Regions from separate parts of the Crassaminicella indica genome, predicted to be linked through region 1. Evidence: riboswitches for the same ligand, from Rfam matches in the RefSeq annotation. Region 1 holds a riboswitch; the other holds the start of a gene.
What was found. Region 1 has a riboswitch for cobalamin ahead of KVH43_RS07575 (DUF2292 domain-containing protein). Riboswitches for the same ligand answer to the same signal wherever they lie in the genome.

Region 2: linked by a shared signal. The riboswitch ahead of KVH43_RS03675 (aspartate-alanine antiporter-like transporter) and the one ahead of KVH43_RS07575 (DUF2292 domain-containing protein) in region 1 are both predicted to bind cobalamin.

The regions. Positions count from the first base shown of each region.
Region 1 covers NZ_CP078093.1:1,586,487-1,590,869, reverse strand. Annotated here, with positions in the region: gene KVH43_RS07585 (outer membrane protein assembly factor BamB family protein) at 1-1,254, opposite strand, end outside; gene KVH43_RS07580 (DUF4430 domain-containing protein) at 1,450-2,274, opposite strand; gene KVH43_RS07575 (DUF2292 domain-containing protein) at 2,461-2,607, opposite strand; cobalamin riboswitch at 2,777-2,965, opposite strand; gene KVH43_RS07570 (S-layer homology domain-containing protein) at 3,151-4,383, opposite strand, start outside.
Region 2 covers NZ_CP078093.1:775,821-780,203, forward strand. Annotated here, with positions in the region: gene KVH43_RS03665 (AbgT family transporter) at 1-700, opposite strand, end outside; gene KVH43_RS03670 (YibE/F family protein) at 953-2,086, opposite strand; cobalamin riboswitch at 2,256-2,455, shown strand; gene KVH43_RS03675 (aspartate-alanine antiporter-like transporter) at 2,611-3,843, shown strand; gene KVH43_RS03680 (aldehyde dehydrogenase family protein) at 3,913-4,383, shown strand, end outside.

The sequences.
Region 1 (4,383 bases):
ATTTTTTTCTACCTTTAATTTAATAGCTTCTCCCTTATATATGTAAAATCTTTCTACTATAATATCTATATCATTTTGTTTTGTATCAAAAATCCACTCTCCTTTTTTTATCCCTTCAAATTTTTCACCAGTATTCTTAGCTTGAATACAGCCTTTAGCTACTTCTAATGCATATACATGATTTTCTTCGAGTAATTTTTCCTCTCTTTTATTCTTCTTTATTTTAATTATCACTTTTTCTGGATTTTCTTTATCAAAGATAAGCTGATTAAAAATATTAGGATTATATTTTGTATCAGGTTTATTAACTGAATCTGCATCATAGTACAATGTTACTTTAGGTGGCATAAAATTTTCAAAGCCTTTTCCTATTTCAACAGGTTGATTAAATATAAGAGCTATTTCTGCATCCTTTTTTACTTTTTTAGCTCCATTAACTGGAATTTTTGATAGAAGCTTTAAAGATTCACATGTTTGTTTTGTGTCAAAAATCCACTCTCCCCTTTTTTTCATTCCTATTCCTTCAAATTTTTCATCACTATTTTTTGCTTTAATCCAATTTCCAGAAATAGCAATTTCATATTTATGATCTTTTTCAAGTTCAATAGGATTACCAGCTTTATCACATAATTGTATCACCACTTTTTCTGGTTTATCTTCACTAAACAATAATTTATGTTTTTTCATTCCCATACAAACTAATCCATTAGGATAAAAATCATCTAATATCCCATCTTTTTCTTTATCATACCTTACAATCACTTTAGGTGATCCACCGCACTCTTCATTTAATACTACTGCTTTATTAAAGGTAAGACTTATTTCCCTGTTTGTTTTTATTCCTGATACACCTTTTACAGGACTTACTTCAACTAATTTTAATGGCTCTGAAGCAACTGGTGCTTGAGGAGCAATATCTATAGAAATTTTTTGTGAATTACCATTATATACTGCATATACTACAGTAGAAACAGTTTTATCTATCATATTATTAGGTACAATAAATTCAATATTATCACTATCTCCTGTAATAATATGTTTCTTTTTGTCATTATCAAAATAATACCAATCAATACCACTAGTAACCTTTTTTTCTCCATCATACAAATCTGCTGTTAGATCTATTTTTTCTCCTCCAGTATAATTTCTTTTAATAGGCTCTATATAAATTCCACTAGCAAAAGATGAAAAAAATATTGTAAATATAATTACTAAAGTTAAAAAAATACTAAAAATCTTTTTATTTTTCTTCATAAACTAAACCTCCCCCTTTTTATTTTATAAAAAGTCATCTCTAATAATTTTAAAGATTCTTTATAAGTATTAGTTCTATTCACTAACAGCTGTTTAATTTTAATACCATATTTTTTAAACAACTATAAGGAGAATTAGTTTTTTCTAATTCTCCTTAATAAAGCAAATGGAAAATATTCAGAAATTATTCAACCTTTATTTACTTTTTCCCCATGTACCAAAAAACCACAATTCTCTATCTCCATTCTTTAATTCATGTTGAGAAGCTGCATGCATAGGCATTTCTCCATTCACTTTATACATCCAGCCAGTCATTCCATAATTTTCATCCAACCCTACTTTTTGTACAAATGCACCATTATAACCAACTTTTACATTTCTGCTTACCCAATCCCAATCCCAATTAGGATCAGTCACAGCAATACACCCATCTGAATCATGATAATATTCTAGAGCATACAAAAATGCATGTAATGCAGTAACTTTATCCTTCATCACTCCAGAATCATTGTAACTTCTTCCATAAATGTTCTTTAGCGAAAAGTTTTCTAATCTTTGGATTTTAACCTCAAATTTACCTGTTTTTTCACCATTTACATTCATTTTAATGTTTTCTACACTTGCTTCTCCATTGCCAGATACATATACATTGCTATGAACATATAATCCTTTGTAAGTAACCTCTATCTTAGCTTTTCCTTTTCCTACAATTAAAACATTTACTGTATCTTTTCCATTTATAGTATTCACTTCATTCCAATTATCATCAAAAAATCTAACAACACCCGGATTTGAAGTTCTCCATTGAATATTTTTTGTATCGTTAATAGCTACTTTCTTATGATTAGCTGTCAAACCTACAACTTTTATTTCCTCCATATCATATAATTGTTTACCAAGAGTAAAATCATTTCCATCTTCAAAGGTAATATCTGTAATATTTTCTGTTGCAAAGGCTTGTACACCTGCAAAGCTTAAAACAAGTGTTAATACTAATATAAACGAAAATATTTTTTTCATTTTTATCCTCCCTTTCATTTTCTACTCTGAATATTTTCCAATGACTGCACCTATTTAAACTATGAAGTGCAGTATTCTATTATTTGTACACATTCTCATGCATACAAAAACAAAAAGACACCACCAATAATAGGTAGTGCCTCCAGTTTTCTGGTCAGCTCTAACTTAATTTTTATACTTTAGTTTTTATAACTTTATTGATTTTTTAATCTCTTCTACCCTTATTGGGTATTTATCTTGTACTATAATTCGAATTTCTCCATATTCAGTACTACGTATCAATTCAATTAATTTTTTTTCCTTTTGATTTACACAAATATTTTCTTGTTTCAAGCATATCTCCCCCTAACGTTTTTTATCCTCTTAATCTATTAGAGGTCAATCAGGTATAAAATAAAAAATCCTTAACTTCCACTGAAGATAAGGATCTTGATACTTTAACATTAACTCATTTGATTTAAAAACAAATCTCATGTAGTACCTCTCCTTTCCTCGGAAGGATATATACTTAAAGCTTTTGGCAGGTCTCCTGACTTATGGATCAACGTTTTCCTTCGCCTTCCCAGTTTCCCAGTGGCATATTGAAGGAGCACTCCCCAATTACAGTGGCCGGACCGTTCAGGACTTTCACCTGATTCCCTTTTAATCATTTATCTTAAAAATAAATGAACCTAAAAGCTGTATATTTAATTTTTAAAAATATCTATAGAATAATATTAAATACTATCCTCTACTGCTAAATTCTATACTACTTTACATATATTGTCAATATATGTTGACTGTTTTCTTCCACAATCATTTTTCATAACATAATTTGATAAAATTTTCATCAACCTATATACAGAAAACTGCTAGCAAAATTGCTAGCAGCTTTTTTTATTGATTTATTAAATTGTAAAGCTTATAAAGCATCATAGCAGCTTGGGCTCTATTTGCATTTTGCTTTGGATTAAATTGTCCATTTCCCATTCCTCTAATTATTTTTTCTTTTACGCATAAGCTTACTCCTTCTTTTGCCCATGATGCTATATTTTCTTTATCTTTAAATATATCTAATCCATTTAATCCTACCTTTTCATATCCTTGTTTGTCAAGAACCTTTGCAACAATTATTGCCATTTCTTCTCTTGTTATATTTCCTTTTGGATCAAATATAGTATTACTTCTACCTCTAATAATACCATTTTTATATGCTGCTCCTACATATGAGTAGTACCACGCATCCTTTGCTACATCTGTAAATGGTACTTCCATGTTTTCTGTAGCATAACCCATCATCTTTGTCATAAGTGTTGCAAATTCTGCTCTTGTAATGTTTGCTGATGGATCAAATATACCTTCCTCACGACCACTTATTATACCCTTTTGTGCCATAGCTTCTATTGCTTCCTTTGCCCATTCGTAGCCTTGAAGATCTTTAAATGTTACTTTTATTTCTTTTACCTTCTTAGCAAAGTATTTACTAAAGTGAGGAGTTTTAAAGGTTACCATCCTTGTATCAGAGTCATATTTTCCACCCATATTTTCTATAGTTCCATTTTCCTTTAGTAAAAATACTTGTACTACTTCTCCTTTATTTACTTTTCCTTTATAAGGTATACCTACTTCAATCGACTCATTAAAGCTATTTATTTCTTCATCTTTAGCCTTAGCATTAAAATCTACTACAATGCAGCCCTTTGGTACTTTATATCTTTCAAGTGGCGTTAGAGTGCTTCTATTAACTGTCTTTGCAATCAAAGCAATTTCTTCATTATTTTCTTTTTCATTAAAGGTATTTGGTGTTAGCTTAAATACTGCATTTTCTGTTTTTATTTCTGCTTTTTCGATACCATTTTGTTTTAATATCTTCATCATATCCTTTGCTAATTTCGCTTCTACTTCTTGTTTGTCTACCTTTGGTATCGCTATAGTTATTTTATTTTCTATTTCTTTTTTATCTTCAATACCATTTTTCTTTAATTTTTCTTTGATTACTTTTACTGTAGCTGATGTATTTTTAGCTATTTCTTTTATACTATCTGTATCTACTATTGCTACTACCTTTTCTTTTTCGACTTTTATTTGGTTTTTATTAAGCTCTTTTACACTTGCTTTTTTAACTGCTTT
Region 2 (4,383 bases), 810 kb from region 1:
AAGTAATTAAAAATGTAGATGCCATCATGAAATACATATTAGCTGTTGGCAATATACTTAACTCAATTCCACCAGCAGTCAAAGCCTCATTTGTAATACCTGCTAGTAGTGGGTCTAATGTTCCTAATAAAAGGTTCGCTGAAAATCCACCTGATACACCTGCAAAAGCAGCTGCCATACCAGCAAGTGGATGACGTTTAAAGCTTAAAAAAACAATAGCGCCTAATGGAACTAATACTACATACCCTGCATCTGATGCTATGTTTGACATAACTCCAGCAAATACAACTACAGCAGTAATTAATCTTTTAGGTGTACTAAGTACCAATTTCTTAAGTGCTGAATTGATTAGTCCTGTTCCTTCAGCAATACCTACTCCAAGCATAGCAACTAAAACAGTCCCTAATGGATGGAATCCAGTAAAGTTTTTTGTTGCTGTATTAATCATATACCTTAATCCTTCAGCATTTAATAGAGAAATTGCTTCAACAGTTTTTTCCGTTTTATACTTAGCATCATAAAAATTAACTGCTAATCCTGCACGAGATGCAATTTCTGAAATAACAATTACAGCAACTGCTAACAGTAAAAATATCGTAACTGGATGCGGTAGTTTATTCCCTACTGTTTCAATGACATTAAGAAATTTGTTAAACAATCCTTTTTTTGACGGTTGAGAAGATTTTGAAACGCTTGCCATATTATTCCTCCTTTTTAAATAGTTCTTTTAGTTTTATAATTCTGACAATTCTGCGTATAGATACAATTCATGATTATTTTTTATAATTGCATAAATATAATTTGTCATATTAGGAAAATGTTATCATATGTCTATACGCATCATTCATGATAACATATTTTCGTTGATAAATGTTTTAAATTTTTGTAATATGTAAATATGAGTGAATGACTTTGATAACTTTTGTAAAAAAATACATAAAAATAGAGATGCTTATTCTGCATCCCTATTTTTATTCTTTTTCATTAGCATACTTGCTACAAAAGCTGTTAATGGAATTGTCAATACTAATCCAATACTTCCTGCTAATGATCGAATAACCTCCGTAGCAATAATATCTAGATTTAATATTTTAATAATGGAGGTTTCATGAGCCATAAACAATAAAAGCAATGGAATAGAGCTTCCTGTATAAGCAAGGATCAGGGTATTTGTCATTGTTCCCATAACATCCTTTCCTACATTCATTCCTGCAGAAAACAACTCTTTTCTTGTAAGTGATGGATTAGCATTATTTATTTCTTCTATAGCAGAAGAAATAGACATTCCTATATCCATAACTGCTCCTAATGCCCCCATTATAATTCCAGAGAATAGAAGACTTTTAAAGTCAAAGGAAACTTTTTGAGGAATATTCATAAGCATAACCGCTTCTTCGCTACTAAGTCCTGTTAATTTGACCATACTTCCAATATAATAAGCAATGACCCCTGCAATAATTACACCACCAGTGGTTCCAATAATACCTGCAATACTTTTACTATTAATACCTCCAATAACAAGCATAGTCATTATTGTAATAGCTACAGAAATCGCTATAGTAATAGGAATAGGATTCATTCCCTTTAAAATAGCTGGTAAAAGTATTTTTAGAATTGCAAACAAAGTAAGAGAAAGAGTTACAACAGCCTTTATACCTTTCATCTTTCCAATAATTATAATCAATACAATAAACAATATATATAAATATATTATATAATGCTGTCGCATGTAATCTGTTATAGCTACATCTAATCTTCCATCAGTATATTCATCAATATTGATTACAATTTTATCATCTTTCTTTACTTCAATAGCAAACGCAGAATTACATGGTATATTATTCTCTATTTCTAAAACCTTTCCTTTATATTTTCCACTAGTAATTTTCAATTTTACATGCTGCTCTTTTTCTTTAAAGTCCCCGTATTCTTGAACAATTTTTGCCTTACTTGCTTCTAAAACCACTCCTGTTTCTGTATAACTCGTATAATCTTCATATACATTTAACGGATCTTCTTGTTCTCCATAAACACTAAAAGAACATAAAAATATAAATAAAATTGTCATCCATAATATTTTTTTCATAATTGCCTCCATATAATACTTTTTGTCCATAGTATACCATTTTTTGCGCTTTTTGAAAACATAAATACTTTTGCAGCATTTTCTAAATATTCTTTCAAAATAAAAACTATTACAACATTTTGTATATTCATTGACATTGTTTCAGCAGTTTAATACAATGTGTTTGAAAAGTTAATCACTTCAACATGGTGTTGTTAACAATAGATTAACAGCTTAAAAGGGAAGCTCGGTGAAAATCCGACACGGTCCCGCCACTGTAACGAGGAATGCAGCTATATATATACCACTGTTTTCATTTAATGGGAATGGGAAGGTGATAGCTGTGTAATGAATCGAAGTCAGGAGACCTGCCATGCTTGATGATACCGTTATCACTTACGCGGATAAGGAGGTGTTATTGATTCGCAAAGAGCATTACTGTCTCATTGCTTTTCAATATACTTATTGTTAAGATCGAGCACCTTTTTATACAAAGGTGCTTTTTATTTAAAAGGTTCTATAACAAAATGAAAGAAGGAATAAAGATGCATTTTAATTTTACAACCTTTATAACCAACTATTTTGTACTAATCTTCTTTTCTGTTGTAACAGGATTATTCATCGGAAGAATTGAATTTGGAAAAATCAAGCTAGGTACTTCTGGAGGCTTATTTACAGGTCTTGTTATCGGCTGGTATATCTATGGGAAATATGCTCTTCCTTATAAAAATACAGAAAACCTACCTTCATATGCAGAAAGAATACTAACTGAGGGCATCATTCCAAATGAACTTTTCCTATTTAGTCTTATACTATTTGTAGCTGCTGTAGGTCTTTTAGCCTCTAAAGATCTAGGCAAAGTATTAAAAAAATATGGATTAAAATTTGTGTTGTTAGGCTTTGTTATTACTTTTACAGGAGCTGCAATTTGCTACATCATGACAATGCTCAGTAAAGGGCAAAATCCATATGCTGTTTCAGGTGTTTATACAGGTGCTTTAACTAGTTCCCCAGGACTAGCAGCTGCATTAGAAGCTGTTACTTCATATGGTAACGAAGCAGAAAGTATGGTTGGCTTTGGCTATGCTGTAGCATACGTTCCTGGTGTACTTATCGTCATTGTCTTAATGCAATTTTTACCATTGATTTTTAAAATAGATCTAGAAGCAGAAAAAGAATTATTTAAACAAGAGATGTCTTCCCCAGAAGACCCTGTCATGAATTTCGAAGTAAAGTTTGACCTTATTGCATTTGTCTTCGCCTGTTTGATTGGGTTGCTATTAGGTAAAATGAAAATTTATTTAGGTTCTATAATAGGATATTTTAGTCTTGGTTCAACAGGTGGTATTCTTATAGCATCTCTTATATTAGGTTATATAGGAAAGCTCGGGCCAATGCATTTTAGAATGAGTCCTAAAATTTTAGGCACAATACAAGAACTAGCTCTTGCATTCTTTCTTTCTATGGTCGGTTTAAAATATGGATACACAACTATTCATTCAATAACTCACTCGGGTGCTTACTTAGTATGCATATCCTTTCTATGTGGATTCTCTGCTCTATTAGCAGGCTTTATCATCGGAAGGTATGTCTTTAAAATAAATTGGATTATGCTTTCTGGCGCACTTTGCGGTGGAATGACTAGTACACCAGGACTAGGTGCTGCCATAGAAGCTACAAAAAGTGATGGTGTTGCAGCAGGTTATGGAGCTACTTATCCATTTGCCCTTCTTGGGATGATTCTATTTACTATACTGCTGTATCGAGTACCAGTATAAATTTGTTAAAAGAATCTTTTCATACTAGAAAAGATACTTAAATTATAAATATAAATGGAGGGATTGAGTATGGAAGCAAAGGCTTATATTGATGCTTTAGTTGAAAAATCAAGAATTGCTCAAAAGGAATTTGAGAATTTCACACAAGAACAAGTTGATGCAATTGTAAAAGAAGTTGGTAAGGTAGTATATGACAACGCAGAAGAATTAGCAAAAATGGCTGTTGAAGAAACAGGCATGGGTGTTTATGAGCATAAAGTACTTAAAAATAAAGGAAAGTCAAAAACTATTTGGAACAGCTTAAAAGGAAAAAAATCTGTTGGCATTATAAATAGAGATGAAGAAACAGGAATCGTTGAAATTGCAAAACCAATGGGAGTTGTTGGAGCTGTTACACCTACTACAAACCCAATCGTAACACCAATGTGTAATGCAATGTTTGCATTAAAGGGAAGAAACTCTATTATTATAGCACCTCATCCAAGAGCAAAAAAATGTAGTGCAGAAACTGTAAAAAGAATTAACGAAGCACTAAAAAAA